2 regions of the Gluconobacter cerinus genome follow, and region 1 is predicted to be linked to the other one. Evidence: predicted binding sites of a transcription regulator. Region 1 holds the regulator's gene; the other holds the start of a gene.
What was found. The regulator HrcA, encoded in region 1, represses chaperone genes, less so after heat shock. The targets are predictions, from matches to a motif close to GTTNGCACTCNCNNNNNGNGAGTGCNAAC.

Region 1 (7,607 bases):
CTCACTGACACCGACAATGGATCCACACCTGTACGGTGCGAGATCTCGACCTTGTGTTTGCATCGAGTTCCCTCACCTCACGGACGTGTGATTCGTCTCATGTCGTGAGAACATACCCGATATGCTGATTGGGCAGCCTTCGGGCCATGGTGTCAAGCTGATTATTGCCTGTCCCGAAACGAAAAATTCTCATCTTTCGATCGTCTGGCGCCAATATTCGCAGGAGAGCGGGCGAAAAAGTACACTTTTCCGCTTTTTTTCTGCCTTCAGAAAATCAAATTTCCAAAAACTGTAACAGAATTATAACAAGAAGGCCGGGACAGCGTATTAATTACGCCGCCCCGGCCTTCCAGTTTCGTTTTAATGCGCCAAAGTACTCTTACTGAGCAGAGGCGCTGGCTTCCGATCGTGTTGCCCCAACGCGCTGCGCCAGAGAAGCCGACATGAAGTCGTCCAGGGCGCCGTCCAGAACAGCGTCCGGATTTCCCTTTTCCACGCCTGTCCGCAGATCCTTGACCAACTGATAGGGTGCCAGGACGTAAGAGCGGATCTGATGACCCCATCCGATATCCGTCTTGGCAGCTTCCGTCTGGGCTGCAGCAGCTTCGCGCTTCTGCAGTTCCGCTTCGTACATCCGGGCCTTCAGCATTTCCATCGCCTTGGCGCGGTTCCGGTGCTGAGAGCGGTCCGTCTGGCAGGCGACAACGATGCCTGTCGGGATATGGGTAATACGAATGGCCGAATCGGTCTTGTTAACGTGCTGACCGCCTGCGCCTGAAGCACGGAAAGTATCCACACGCAGATCCGAATCGTTGATCTCCACTTCAATGGAATCATCGACCACCGGATACACCCAGACAGACGCGAAGGACGTTTGACGACGGGCAGCAGCATCGAAGGGCGAGATGCGGACGAGACGATGCACGCCAGCTTCCGTTTTCATCCAGCCATAAGCGTTGAGGCCACTGATCTGAATGGTGGCAGACTTGATGCCCGCCTGCTCACCTTCACTGCTTTCAATGAAGGTCACCTTGTAGCCGTGCTGTTCTGCCCAACGGGTGTACATGCGCAGGATCATCTCGGCCCAATCCTGGGCTTCCGTTCCACCTGCACCGGCATTCACTTCGACGTAGCAGTCATTGCTGTCAGCTTCGCCGGACAACAGGCTTTCGATTTCGCGCTTGTGCACGTCGGCTGCCAGCCCACGCAACGTCGCGATGGCCTCCTGCACCAGATCCGTGTCGTTCTCCATTTCTGCGAGCTCGACAAGTTCCAGCGTGCCTTCAACGTCTTGTTCGATCTGTTCAACGCCCTCAATCTGATTGGCGAGCATGGTTCGCTCGCGCATCAGCTTCTGGGCAGCGTCAGAATCATTCCAAAGGTCTGGGTCTTCCGCGCGGTGGTTCAGTTCCGCGAGGCGTGTTGTGGCGACATCCCAGTTAAAGATGCCTCCTCAGCAGTGCCACCGACTGCTTGATCTGTTCGGAGAGGGCTTCGGTCTCAGCCGACATTATAAATACTCCACTTATATATAAGGTGGTTTGGCTGCCCTCAGTACAGGCCGCCTACACCAATGTCACCATCCGATGCAGCAGGTTTCTGGGCCTGAGGCTTGGCATTCGGGGAAGACCCAACACTCGGCGCGCTGGTGTCTGTCATATCGCTCTCGGAATCCGAAATAACGGCATCCGCACCGGTATCTGCCGCTGTCAGGGCTTCCGTACCAGCACCGAAGCCATGCAGAGCCACCGACGCACCCGGAACCTGATCAGCCTTGAAGCCGTCAGTCGCAGTGATACGGCCGGTGTTGTAGGACGCCAGCGTGATATCGGCCGGAACACGGAAATCCAGCTTCGGCCGGTTGGCGAGCGCCACCTTCATGATCTTGTTCCAGATCGGGCCGGCAATACGGGCACCATCAGCATTCCGTCCGAGCGTTTGTGGCGTATCGAAACCGACCCAGACGATCGTGACGATATCCGGCGAAAAGCCAGCAAACCAGGCATCATGGAAATCCTGACTGGTGCCGGTCTTCCCCGCGATGGGACGGTCAATCCCAGCCCCCGCCATGCGACCTGTGCCGTTCGCAATGACGTCTTTCAGCATGGCTACGATCTGATAGGAGCTGGCTTCACTGGCGAGCACGGGACGGCTGTCTGTAATGGAGGGAACCGAAATGCTCCCGGCAACGGGAGCTGCTGGCGGCGCAGGTGTTGCACCAACTTCAGGCGTGACCGGAGCAATCGTGGGGGATGAAGGATCGGCCGCCGGTGGAGCTGGGGGAGCCTGCAACGTTGTTCCCAACGCCAGACCTGGCGCACGCCAGATGATATTGCCCAGACGATCCTGAACGTCATCCACCAGTGTCGGCGACACTACATGACCGCCGTTTGCAATGGTTGCGTAGGCTGCTGTTTCCTTGAGGACCGTTGTCTCGACGGCACCAAGAGCAGCAGGCAACACATGCGGCATTTCATCCACCAGCCCCGCCTTGATGGCAGTATCTGCAACAGCCTTCATGCCCAGATGGGCGGCCACCCGGATAGTCACCAGGTTCCGGCTTTCACGCAGGGCATCGTGCAGAGTGGTCGGGCCCCAATTGTCGTGTTCGTAGTTCTTGGGATGCCAGTCGCCATATGAGACAGGGGAGTCATCAAACTTCTCGGACGGAGAAATACCCTGCTCCATGGCCGCAAGATACACAAACGGCTTGAAGGAAGAGCCCGGCTGACGCAGAGCCTGCGTTGCGCGGTTGAACTGACTTTCGTGGAACGACCATCCACCAACCATCGCCAGAACACGGCCTGTATGGACATCCATCGTCACGACAGCGCCTTCAACCTGCGGAATCTGACGCAGGGCAACGGAGCCACTTTCCTGCGGTTCAATCATGATGACATCCCCAGCACGAAGCGGGTGCATCCGACGTGCCCACGCGATGTCTGTTGCCAGAAGAGGACCAGTCTTCGCTTGGCCTTCCTCATTCCAGCCAACATGAGTTCCGCCAGGAAGAATGACGCCCAGACGCCACTCCCTTAGCATTCCGGCTGGACCGGAGACCTTATCGAGATTTTCTTCCCAACCTTCTGCGTCAATGCCATCAAGATGGATGACCGGACCACGCCAACCGCCGCGGCTTCGATCGTAATCCATCAGACCTTCATGCAGCAGCTTCGTCGCTGATACCTGAAGGGGCTGATCCAGACTGGTATGAACTTCAAGGCCGCCTTGAAGAGCGCGATCCTGACCATACAAGCTGATGAGCTGACGCCGGACCTCGGCCCCAAACCATTCTGAATCCGGCAAAGGTCCAAACCGCTGCTTCTTCTGCGGGACCAGTGGCTCCTTCTTGTCTTCCTGAGCCTGCTCGCGGGAAATGACACCGTTATCGGCCATCAGATCCAGAACAAGATTCCGGCGCATCAAGGCTGCGTCAGGATGAAGGAACGGATTGTAGTGTGTCGGTGACTTCGGAAGGGCCGCCAGTGACGCGGCTTCTGCATCATTCAGCTGGTCGAGAGGCTTGTTGAAATAGGTCTGGGCCGCGGCGGCGACACCAAAAGAGCCGTTCCCCAGATCCGCCCAGTTCAGATAGATCTCAAGAATCTTATCCTTGGAAAGCACCTGCTCCATTTTTACGGCAAGCAGGGCTTCCTTGATTTTACGATCAAGTGTGCGGGCATTGCTGTTAAGCAGCATCCCACGCGCAACCTGCTGCGTAATGGTGGACGCACCGACAGCACGGCGCCCATGGCGGGCAAAAACGTCCGTTACGCCTGCCCGGGCAATGGCCATTACATCCACACCACCATGGGTGTAGAAATTGTGATCTTCCGTTGCGAGGAAGGCGCGCTTTACCCGATCCGGAATCGCTTCCAGCGGAACGAAAATACGTCGCTCATTGGCAAGCTGAGCCATCAGGCGATCATCAGACGCATAGATGCGACTGACGGTCGGGGGCTGATAGGCCCTCAGGCTGTCCACACTTGGCAGATCAGCCACGAGTTTGGCGTAGGTGGTCCAACCCAAGATACCCGCACCCGCAACACCGACCAGCCCGACACCGGCGACGATGGCAAGAGACTGACGGAAACGGCGGAAACGGGGCCCGCGGGGCACACTGGCCCTGGGGTCCTGCGGATTACGGGAGCGAATGGAACGGCGCGTCATACAAACTGCATAGCACTGAAACGAGCCGTTCGTCGCCCCCACTGAAAAGGGTCATTTTGTGACAGTTTACGGCGGCTCGTGATCGTTATGATCCGGCAGCGGATTTCTTCCACACCTCTTCACCCTGTCGATTCAGAGTAGCAAACTCTTCATCGTTGAGATTCAAGGATGCTGCCCGAACATTAGAGGCCAGATGGGCTCTGCTTCCGGTCCCCGGAATGGGCAACATGACCGGTGATCTTTTCAGGAGCCACGCCAGAGCAATCTGCCCTGCATCTGCATGATGCCTATGCGCGATCTTGTTCATGTCCGTACCGGGCTTGGCCAGTTCTCCGGCAGCCAGAGGCGCCCAGGGAATGAAACCGATGTTTTCCTTGGTACAGAAATCCAGAACATCTTCGGACTTACGGTCCACAAGATTGAAGCGGTTCTGAACCGTCGAGACCGGGAAGTATTTCTGCGCGAGCTTGATGTCCTTCACGCTCACTTCCGACAGACCCACGTGCCGGATCAGGCCTTCTTCGCGGAATTTGGCAATTGCCTCGAACTGCTTTTCTGCCGGGCAGTCTGGTCCAATCCGATGCAGCTGCCAGAGATCAATGTGCTCCACGCCCAGCCGTCGCATGGACATCAACACGCACTGCCTCAGATAGTCCGGATTTCCGACTGGCTTCCAGATATCTGGACCATGCCGTGTCAGGCCGCCCTTCGTCGCAATGACCATCTTTTTGTAAGGATAAAGCACTTCACGGATCAGGTTTTCCGAGACGAACGGACCGTAGGAATCCGCTGTATCAATAAAATCCACCCCGAACTTCGGGAGGCTTTCAAGGGTCTGGACCACTTCTTCATGGTCTGGAGGTTCATCCCAAATGCCCTTGCCGGTAATGCGCATCGCGCCAAACCCGAGGCGGTGGACCTTAAGATCACCACCAATGAGGAATGTACCGGATTTCTTTGCGTCAATCGTAGCCATGGACTCTTTCCTTTCCGATGGACGCAGGATTCAACAGCGCAAAGGCGGAAGGGTTGCAGTCACTATCCCAGCAGGCGCCCGACCATCCGGGCCGTATAATCCACGACGGGTACAATTCGCCCGTAATTCAGGCGCGTTGGCCCGATGACGCCAATGGCGCCCACGATTTTCTGGGCCTCATTGCGGGCTGGCGCGACGATCATGGACACGCCCGACATTCCAAACATTCCGCTCTCACTGCCGATATAGATTCGCACACCTTCCGAAGCGTCCGCCAGTTGCAGGAGCTGAAGCATGGTCTCCTGCGTTTCGAGGTGATCGAACAACATACGGATCGTGGTCAGGCGTTCGATCTCGGTGATATCCGCCAGCAGCTTGCCCTGCCCCCGAACGAACAGCGTTCCGCCATCAGCGTCCCATGTGGCCAGACCACTTTCGATGACGCTGGCCGTCAGAGCGTCAAGTTCATGGCGGTTGACGTCCATTTCCTTGCTGACACGCTCTTTCAGAGTGCCAAGTGTCAGATCCCCTAGGTGGGCGTTAAGATAGTTACCAGCCTCGACAAGGGCAGAATGCGGCAGTCCTGCCGGGGTTTCGATGATGCGATTTTCCACCTGGCCGTCTGAACTGACGAGCACCACAAGAACACGTCCCGGACCGAGCGCAACAAACTCAATATGTTTGAGCGTCGCGTCAGATTTGGGGGCCAGCACCAAACCTGCTGCGGATGACAGACCCGACAGCATGGACGATGCTTCCGCCAGGGTCTCCTGATAGGACCGGCCATGAATTTCCAGCCGGCTGTCGATACTGGCTCGATCTTCGTCAGTCAGGGCGCCGAATTGAAGAAGACCTTCCACGAAGAGTTTAACGCCTTTCTCGGTCGGCAGACGCCCTGCGGACACATGAGGGCTGAACAACAGCCCGGCCCGGCCAAGATCTGCCATGACGTTGCGGATCGTCGCGGGAGACAGAGACAGATTCAAGCGCTGCGCCAGAGTGCGACTGCCGATTGGCTCCCCTGTTTCAACGTATTCCTCAACGATTTCCCGCAGGATCGCAGCTTCCCGTTCTCCCAATCCGGAAGCAAAGGAGTTCGGCATGCGGAAGAAGGATGGGTCAGGTCTGATCATGGTAAAACTGTATGTCGGGGCTGGAAGGCTTCTCGTCAAACGCGGTAGAGGCAGGGCTCGGTTCTGAGAGAGGATTTTTTCGCATGACAAAGCGCCCATCCGGACGCGCCTGTGACGAAGGTCGCGCCATTTCCATTGAAACAGGCTTTGCCCGACATGCGGAAGGTTCAGCACTTATCCGGGTGGGTGGAACGGAAGTTCTGTGCACGGCGTCTCTCGAAAATCGTGTCCCGCCATTTTTGCGCAACAAGGGTCAGGGCTGGATTACGGCCGAGTATGGCATGCTTCCGCGCGCAACCCATCAGCGTGGCAACCGAGAAGCATCCAAGGGCAAGCAGTCTGGCCGGACGCAGGAAATCCAGCGCCTGATTGCAAGATCCCTGCGGGCCTGCGTGAATCTGAAGAAGCTGGGAGAACGGACCATCACGCTGGACTGTGATGTGCTGAACGCTGATGGCGGGACACGCTGCGCTTCCATTACCGGCGCCTGGGTTGCTCTCTCCATGGCTCTGAAAAAAGCCAATCTGTCCTCAGTCATGACAGCACAAATTGCGGCAGTCTCCTGCGGCCTGACCTCTGCTGGCGCCGTGCTGGACCTGGATTACGTGGAAGACAGTGCCGCTCAGGCCGACACGAACTTTGTTCTTACCGCAGAGGGTGGCATCGTCGAAATTCAGGGGACGGCGGAAACGTCCCCCTTTCAGGAAACCGAGTTTTTTGAACTGCTGCGTCTGGCCAAGCTGGGCACCGCCTCCCTCTTTAAAGCTCAGATTTCCGCACTGGAGACTTTGTAATGCGTCGCCTGTCCCGTGGGTCAAAAATTGTTCTGGCAAGCCACAATGCCGGGAAACTGCGTGAATTCTCCAGCCTGCTTGCAGAAAGCGGCATCACTGTTGTGTCTGCAGGGGAGCTGAATCTGCCAGAACCGGACGAAACGGCAGACACATTTACGGGCAATGCTGAAATCAAGGCTCTGGCGGCGGCCCGTGCATCTGGTTTGCCAGCCCTGGCGGATGATTCCGGCTTTTGCGTCTCGGCACTCGGCGGCCAGCCCGGCGTTTATTCGGCACGATGGGGCGGCCCTGCAAAAGACATGACCGTTGCCATGGAGCGTGTGCATCGCGAAATGGGTGAAACGTCAGACCACGCAGCATCGTTTGTGGCGGCGCTCTGCCTAGCATGGCCAGACGGCGAAACACATTGCGTGGTTGGGGAATGCCATGGCCAGACAGTCTGGCCTCCCCGTGGGGATCATGGCCACGGCTATGACCCGATGTTTGCACCCGAAGGCGAAAGCCTGACCTTCGCAGAAATGGGCGAGCACGAGA
Region 2 (7,607 bases), 680 kb from region 1:
CCGTCAGAAGGGGAATCCACCGTGCAAAATCATAGTGGACGCGAGAGTCACCGGTTAGTGAGGCCAGTAGGACGCTTCCCGGCGCAATGAGGGCCGTGCTTCCGTCCGGGGCGCTGTTAGCGTCAAAAAGATTGGCAGCGCGGACTCCGTCCTGACCGATATCGGGTGTGATCTCCAGGGGGGCGTCCAGTCCCAGCGTGCGGGAGATAACGCCAGCCGCAAGTTCCCCGAACTGCCCCTGGATGGACGCCAGTGTTCCACCAAGGAGCAGATGTGCGTCAGGCATGTCCGCAGCACTGGCCTGCAGAGAGGACATGGCGCTTCCGGCACCGAGCACGGCCAGCCCTTTCAGGCAGTCACGGCGGGTCGGGGAACGAAGCATCACGGCCAGCGAACTTCTGGAGGCATGCTCATCAGGATCGATTCGGTGTTGCCGCCTGTCTTCAGGCCAAACAGCGTTCCACGATCATGAAGCAGATTGAATTCTACATAACGTCCGCGGCGGATCAGCTGAGCGTCGCGGTCGGCGTCCGTCCACGGGTTAAACATGCGGCGTCTGACAACTGCGGGGTAGGCGTCATGGAAGGCCATGCCGACATCTTTCGTGAAGGCGAAGTCACCTTCAAGGCTTCCAGTCGAGAACTGATCGTAAAAGATGCCGCCGAGGCCACGTGGCTCGTCGCGGTGATGCAGATGGAAGTACCGGTCACACCATTCCTTGAAGTGCGGATAGTGCTCCGGATCGTGCTTGTTGCAGGCGGCTTCAAACATCTTGTGGAAGTAGTCGGCGTCACTGCGGGCTTCGGCACTGTCTGGGAACATTGGCGTAATATCGCCACCGCCACCGAACCAGCCCTTGGTCGTGATGATCATACGCGTATTGAAATGCGCGGCACTGACATGCGGATTACAGGGGTGAGCGACAAGGGACACGCCCGTTGCGAAGAAGCGTGGATCTTCGGATGCGCCGGGAATGTTTTTGCGAAATTCGGGAGAGAATTCGCCCCAGACAGTAGAAACGTTCACGCCAACCTTCTCAAAGACGCGACCGCGCATCACGGACATCACGCCGCCGCCGCCATCGGGGCGATCCCAGGCCGTGCGAACGAAGCGTCCCGGTTGTGTGCGATCTCGCAGGACCTGAGAATTGCCTTCGGCCGCTTCGTCTTCAAGTTTCTCGTAAGACGCGCAAATCCGGTCCCGGAGAGATTCAAACCAGGCCTTCGCCTCACGCTTCAGCGTGTCATGAGGCACATCCGGGCGAACGAGTTCAGCAAAAACGGGGCTGATCTGGTCCATTTTTCTCTCCCCTACCATCCTAAGGACGAATTCTTGTTACGCGGAGTGTCCTAGCAAATTGCGCTCAAGACGAACAGTTGGCTGGCTGCATGTCTGCTGTCGCTCTGTGGCGCGATGATGGCAGCGAGCATCTTGCCACTCTGTAAATGCCTGCGTGATTTTTTTTGGACACGGATCAGCGGAGACTTGCGCCAATCTTCCGTCTCGTGTTCCTGAACGGTCCTCAAACATGTTCATCAGGGGCGGACTGAACAATCATGTCTTCGGAAACAGAAATTCAGCCGGTTATCGGCGTTATTGGTGGCTCCGGCCTCTATGATATTGACGGTCTGGAAAACAAGGAATGGCGTCGGGTTGAAACGCCGTGGGGCGAAACCTCTGACGAGCTCCTTTTCGGAACGTTTGAAGGCATCAAGTGCGTCTTCCTGCCCCGTCATGGTCGTGGTCATCCGATCCCGCCCTCACGTCTGAATTTCCGCGCAAATATCGATGCTCTCAAGCGCTCAGGCGTGACGGATATTCTGTCTCTTTCAGCTGTGGGCTCTTTAAAGGAAGAACTGCCGCCGGGCCGTTTCGTACTTGTCGATCAGTTCATTGATCGCAGCTTCGCGCGCGAAAAAAGCTTCTTTGAGACGGGATGTGTGGCGCATGTCGGCATGGCGGACCCGGTGTCCGCTCGTCTGCTGGATGTGCTGGAAGCGGAGTCCCGCAAGCTCGATATTCCGGTGACGCGTGGGGGAACCTACATCGTCATGGAAGGGCCGCAGTTCTCGACGCGTGCCGAGAGCGAGCTCTACCGGTCATGGGGTTGTTCGGTTGTTGGCATGACCAACATGCCGGAAGCCAAGCTCGCCCGTGAAGCCGAGATGACCTACGCCACGGTGGCCATGGTCACGGATTATGACTGCTGGCACACCGAGCATGACAGCGTGACGGTTGAAGGTGTGGTGAAGGTCATGAAGGGGAATGCGGATAATGCCCGCCGTCTCGTGAAGGCTGTGATCCCGGTTCTGGGTCAGAAGCGCCCTCTTGATCTTTTCGCCGAGCGTGCCCTCGATTTTGCGATTATCACCGCACCTGAGAAACGCGATCCGGCTCTTGTTGCCAAGCTGGATGCCGTTGCAGGTCGCGTTCTGAACAAAGCCTGAATGGCTTGCCGCCCGCGTAAAAACGGGCGGCAGAAGGGAAGGGCAATCAGCGCCCTTCCTGCTTCTCGTCGATTTGAGCGTAGCCCGGCTGACCGGCATCGGTGCTGGGATCATCCAGCAGCTCGCGTTCTTCTTTTCGATCCGCGACGGGAAAATGTCGATGATCGCCCTGATCCGTGCTACGCTCTGGGAATTCCCCAAGATTTTCCTGTAAGCGGGGATCTTCGATCTGAACATCCGCCAACTCTGGCGGTGGGAGATCCTCAACAGGTGTGCCTTCGGGAACGCCCTTGATGGAAATCAGGTCCGTCGCTTTGTCCAGATAGGCTTCAGGGCCGCCGTCCGGTTTGCCGTCAGCTTCCCAAAGTAATTTGGCCTCGCGGCGGATTGCTGCGTCACGTTTTGGATCTGCTTCGAGAGGGTTGTTGCTCATGATCAGAACTCCTGAAGGGTTGGGCGCAGGACAATCTCGTTGATGTCCACGTCGTCAGGTTGTGAGATGGCGAAAGCGATGGCCCTCGCCACGGATTCCGCCGGAATTGCAATCTTGTAGAACGCTTCAACATGCTGACGACTTTCAGTGTCGCCGCTGCCCGTTTTGAGTTCGCTTTCCACTGCGCCCGGCTCGATGGATGTAACGCGAAACGCGTTGCCAGCCTCCTGCCGGAGGCCATCGCTGATGGCCCGCACGGCAAACTTCGTTCCTGAATAGACGCTGCCTCCAGGGGCGAAGACCTTAATCCCGGCAACCGAGGACAGGTTGATGACATGGCCCGATTTCTGACGCTCAAAGATCGGTAGTGCTGCGGCGATGCCGTACAGAACGCCTTTGATGTTGATGTCGATCATCCGGTCCCACTCGTCGACCATCAGTCGTTTCATGGGGGCAATCGCCATCAGCCCGGCATTGTTCACGAGGACATCAAGACGTCCGAAGTCCTGCTCAACGGCTTTTACAACGTCCGCAACGTTCTGGCGGTTCGTGACATCCAGTGTGTAGGCCCGTGCTGTCTGGCCAAGTGCTTCGAGCTCCGAGACAATTTCGTCCAGCCGGTCCCGGCGCCGGGCGGCGATAGCAACGTAAGCCCCTCGTGCTGCGAGATAACGCGCGGTTGCTTCACCGAGGCCGCTGCTGCCGCCTGTAATGAGAACAATTTTTCCTGCAATGCCTTCCATGTCAGGCCTCACGCACGCTTGATGTGGTGCTTCAGAAACGCGACGCTCCGGCTCCAGGCCAGATCACGGGCGTCCTGATTGAAACTGGAGCGTTCGGGGCATCCAAAGCCATGCCCGGCCTGATCATAGAGGAAGACCTCGACTTCCGGCCGGCTTGCGCGAATTTTCTGAACGTCGCCTGGTGGAATAGACGCATCTTCTCCGCCGAAATGGAGCTGCGTCGGGCAGTGCGGGGCTGTGTCACAATGGTTGGCAATACCGCCACCATACCATCCCACGGCGGCATTAAAGTGGTGCGTCCGTGTCGCAGCAAGCCAGGCGATTAGGCCGCCCCAGCAGAAGCCGATAATCCCGACTGGGCGGTGACCATCATCCTGTCTCAGTTTTTGAGCGCAGGCTTCCAGATCCTGCTGGATCAGATCTGGAGAAATGCCGCTTCGAAATTCCAGCCCTTCCTTCAGGCCTGCCTCGTTGTACGCCAGAACCGTGTGGGGTTTGACGCGGTCAAAGAGGGCAGGGGCGAGAACATGGAAGCCCTGCTGAGCCAGATCAGAGCAGACGTCCCTGATGTGCCCGGTCAGGCCAAAAATTTCCTGCACGACGACAATGGAGCGTGTGGACTCGGGGGAGCCCGTCTCCCATGCCTCGAATTCGTGGCCGTCTGCCGCTGTGAGGCGGATCATGTGGCCCTCGGTCTTTTCTTGGGAATGCTTGTGGTCCATTGATTTCTGTCCAGTCTCTGTAACGCCGGAAAGGCAGATGCCATGAGCGACGTCATCAATCTCCGTCGGGAACGCAAACGCCGCAAGTCCGTAGAGGATGCGAAGGAAGCTGAGACCAATCGTCGTCTTCATGGCCGGACGAAAGGCCAGAAAATGGCGGATATGCTGGAGAAAAGGCGTTCCGAAGCCCTGTTGGACGGAAAGAAATTTTTTTCTGCCGAGGGCGATGGTTCTTGACGAAAACGGGTGGCGGCACTACCTCTCTTGGCACTCTCGATATGGGAGTGCCAACTGCGCTGCAGTAATTGAGCGCGTAACCCGGCCGCGTCGCTTTGTAGAAGGGCACGGCCTAAAATGGAGCGATCCATGACGACATTTCGTCCCCTGCATGACCGCGTTGTAGTCCGTCGCCTGACCGGTGAAGAAAAGACCGCTGGCGGCATCATCATCCCTGACACCGCCAAGGACAAGCCGACCGAAGGCGAGATCGTTTCCGTAGGCCCGGGCGCCCGGAACGAGCAGGGCCAGATCGTGGCTCTCGACGTCAAGGCAGGCGACAAGGTGCTGTTCGGCAAGTGGTCCGGCACCGAGGTGAAGATCAACGGTGAAGAACTGCTGATCATGAAAGAGAGCGACATCATGGGTGTGATCGGCTGAAAAGCCGTCCCCGTTTCCTCTCGTTAAAAACCTCAACAGGAGATTAAGAACATGGCTGCCAAGGAAGTTAAGTTTGGTGCCGACGCCCGCGACCGTATGCTGCGTGGCGTTGATATTCTCGCAAATGCCGTCAAGGTAACGCTGGGCCCGAAGGGTCGTAACGTTGTTCTCGACAAGAGCTTCGGCGCACCGCGCATCACCAAGGACGGTGTGTCTGTCGCCAAGGAAATCGAACTGGCTGACAAGTTCGAGAACATGGGCGCTCAGATGGTACGCGAAGTTGCGTCCCGTACGAACGATCTGGCTGGTGACGGCACGACGACGTCCACAGTTCTTGCTCAGGCAATCATCCGTGAAGGTGCCAAGGCTGTTGCAGCTGGCATGAACCCGATGGACCTGAAGCGCGGCATCGACAAGGCTGTCCTCGTCGTTGTTGAAGAGCTGAAGAAGAACAGCAAGAAGATGACCTCCCCGGAGGAAATCGCTCAGGTCGGTACGATCTCTTCCAACGGTGAGCGTGAAATCGGTGAGATGATCTCCTCTGCCATGCAGAAGGTCGGCTCCGAGGGCGTCATCACGGTTGAAGAAGCCAAGGGCCTGCACACGGAACTCGACGTTGTCGAGGGCATGCAGTTCGACCGCGGCTACATCTCCCCGTACTTCGTGACGAACCCGGAGAAGATGACGGCTGATCTCGATGCGCCGTACATCCTGATCCATGAAAAGAAGCTGTCTTCGCTTCAGCCAATGCTGCCGCTACTCGAGAGCGTTGTGCAGTCCGGCCGTCCGCTGATGATCATCGCTGAAGACGTCGATGGCGAAGCACTTGCTACGCTGGTCGTGAACAAGCTGCGTGGTGGCCTGAAGATCGCTGCCGTCAAGGCTCCGGGCTTCGGTGACCGTCGCAAGGCCATGCTGGAAGACATCGCAATCCTGACGGGTGGCCAGGTTATTTCCGAAGACATCGGGATCAAGCTGGAATCCGTTACTCTCGACATGCTGGGCCGCGCCAAGAAGGTTCACATCGAGAAGGAAAACACCACGATCGTTGAAGGCGCTGGCAACAGCGACGACATCAAGGGTCGTTGCAACCAGATCCGCGCTCAGGTTGAAGAAACAACCTCTGACTACGATCGTGAGAAGCTTCAGGAGCGTCTTGCAAAGCTGGCTGGTGGCGTTGCCGTCATCCGCGTCGGTGGCAGCAGTGAAGTTGAGGTGAAGGAGCGCAAGGATCGCGTTGACGACGCTCTGCACGCAACCCGCGCAGCTGTCGAAGAAGGTATCGTCCCGGGTGGTGGTACGGCTCTTGCCCGCGCTTCCGTTGCTCTGAAGGGTCTGACCTTCGATAACGACGATCAGCGGATCGGTGGCGAGATCGTTCGCAAGGCGCTTCAGACGCCGCTGCGTCAGATCGCTGAGAACGCTGGTGAAGACGGCGCCGTGATCGCTGGCAAGGTGCTCGAGAACGACACCTACAACTTCGGCTTTGATGCTCAGAACGCTGAGTACAAGGACCTGGTTGGCGCAGGCATTATCGACCCGACGAAGGTTGTCCGTACGGCTCTGCAGGATGCCGCTTCGGTTGGTGGTCTGTTGATCACGACGGAAGCCATGGTTGCCGAGCGCCCTGAGAAGAAGGCTCCGGCTGCTCCAGGTGGCATGGGCGGCATGGGCGACATGGATTTCTGATCCAACGCTTCAGATTCCCCGGTTTTAAAAAGCTGGGGAATATGTCGAATAATTACAAAAAAAGCCGTCTCACCTCAGGGTGGGGCGGCTTTTTTTTGACTTGTTTTGATATGCGTCCGACACATATGTGACCCTTATGCAACGCTTGTCACAAAACCATCACGGAGCGATCGTACTCGCTGGAAGTTGGGGTGACACTTTCGCAATGAAATGTCTAAAGGACGTCACTGCCTTTAGAAGGATTTCGTCTTATTATGATCGTATCGCGTCGCAATATGCTACTTTGCGCGTCGGTTATGGGTGTGGGTGCGCTGTCAGGCGCGGCACAGGCCGCAACAACCGATCACGCTAAAACCACGTCCTCACATGTGCGCCACAAGACTGTGACACATAGTCCGGTGCGTTCTGCTGCGACGCCTGCAACGACAGCTCCGGTTGCTGCAACCCGTCAGGTTGCCGCTCCGCAGTATGCTGCGCCTGTTGCGGTCAGCAATACACGTGCTCTGCGTTCCATCGATTCCAATCGATCCGAGAACGTTGTGGTAACGGGTTCGGCGCTCAGCACGTCGAACAACTCCAATGCCAATCCGGTCCAGATCGTGACCAGCAAGCAGATTGAGCAGACGGGTGCCACCACGATTGGTGACTACCTGCAGCGTCTGCCGTCCATGGGTTCGGGTGGAACGACAAACAGCCAGACCAATGGTACGGGCGGTTCCTCCTGCATGGATCTGCGTAACCTTGGACAGAACCGCGTTCTGGTTCTGGTCGACGGCAAGCGTGCTGCCATCAATGGCAACAACAGCTGCTTCGACATGAACACGATCAACGTTCATCAGGTTGCCAGCATTGAAATCCTGAAGGATGGCGGTTCCGAGCTGTACGGTGCTGACGCTGTTTCCGGCGTTATTAACAT

Region 2: a site for HrcA is predicted at 4,609-4,637, ahead of M2305_RS02205 (co-chaperone GroES). Genes of this name have one in related genera too.

The regions. Positions count from the first base shown of each region.
Region 1 is NZ_JAOQNM010000001.1:1,163,089-1,170,695, forward strand. It holds one part of gene prfB (peptide chain release factor 2) at 380-1,441, opposite strand; one part of gene prfB (peptide chain release factor 2) at 1,443-1,511, opposite strand; gene M2305_RS05325 (penicillin-binding protein 1A) at 1,552-4,170, opposite strand; gene M2305_RS05330 (aldo/keto reductase) at 4,256-5,146, opposite strand; gene hrcA (heat-inducible transcriptional repressor HrcA) at 5,209-6,279, opposite strand; gene rph (ribonuclease PH) at 6,363-7,073, shown strand; gene rdgB (RdgB/HAM1 family non-canonical purine NTP pyrophosphatase) at 7,073-7,607, shown strand, end outside.
Region 2 is NZ_JAOQNM010000001.1:480,128-487,734, reverse strand. It holds gene M2305_RS02240 (hypothetical protein) at 1-382, opposite strand, end outside; gene hemF (oxygen-dependent coproporphyrinogen oxidase) at 382-1,299, opposite strand; gene M2305_RS02230 (S-methyl-5'-thioadenosine phosphorylase) at 1,557-2,447, shown strand; gene M2305_RS02225 (DUF2934 domain-containing protein) at 2,494-2,880, opposite strand; gene M2305_RS02220 (SDR family oxidoreductase) at 2,883-3,623, opposite strand; gene M2305_RS02215 (dienelactone hydrolase family protein) at 3,632-4,306, opposite strand; gene M2305_RS02210 (DUF4169 family protein) at 4,388-4,582, shown strand; gene M2305_RS02205 (co-chaperone GroES) at 4,712-5,002, shown strand; gene groL (chaperonin GroEL) at 5,054-6,691, shown strand; gene M2305_RS02195 (TonB-dependent receptor domain-containing protein) at 6,946-7,607, shown strand, end outside.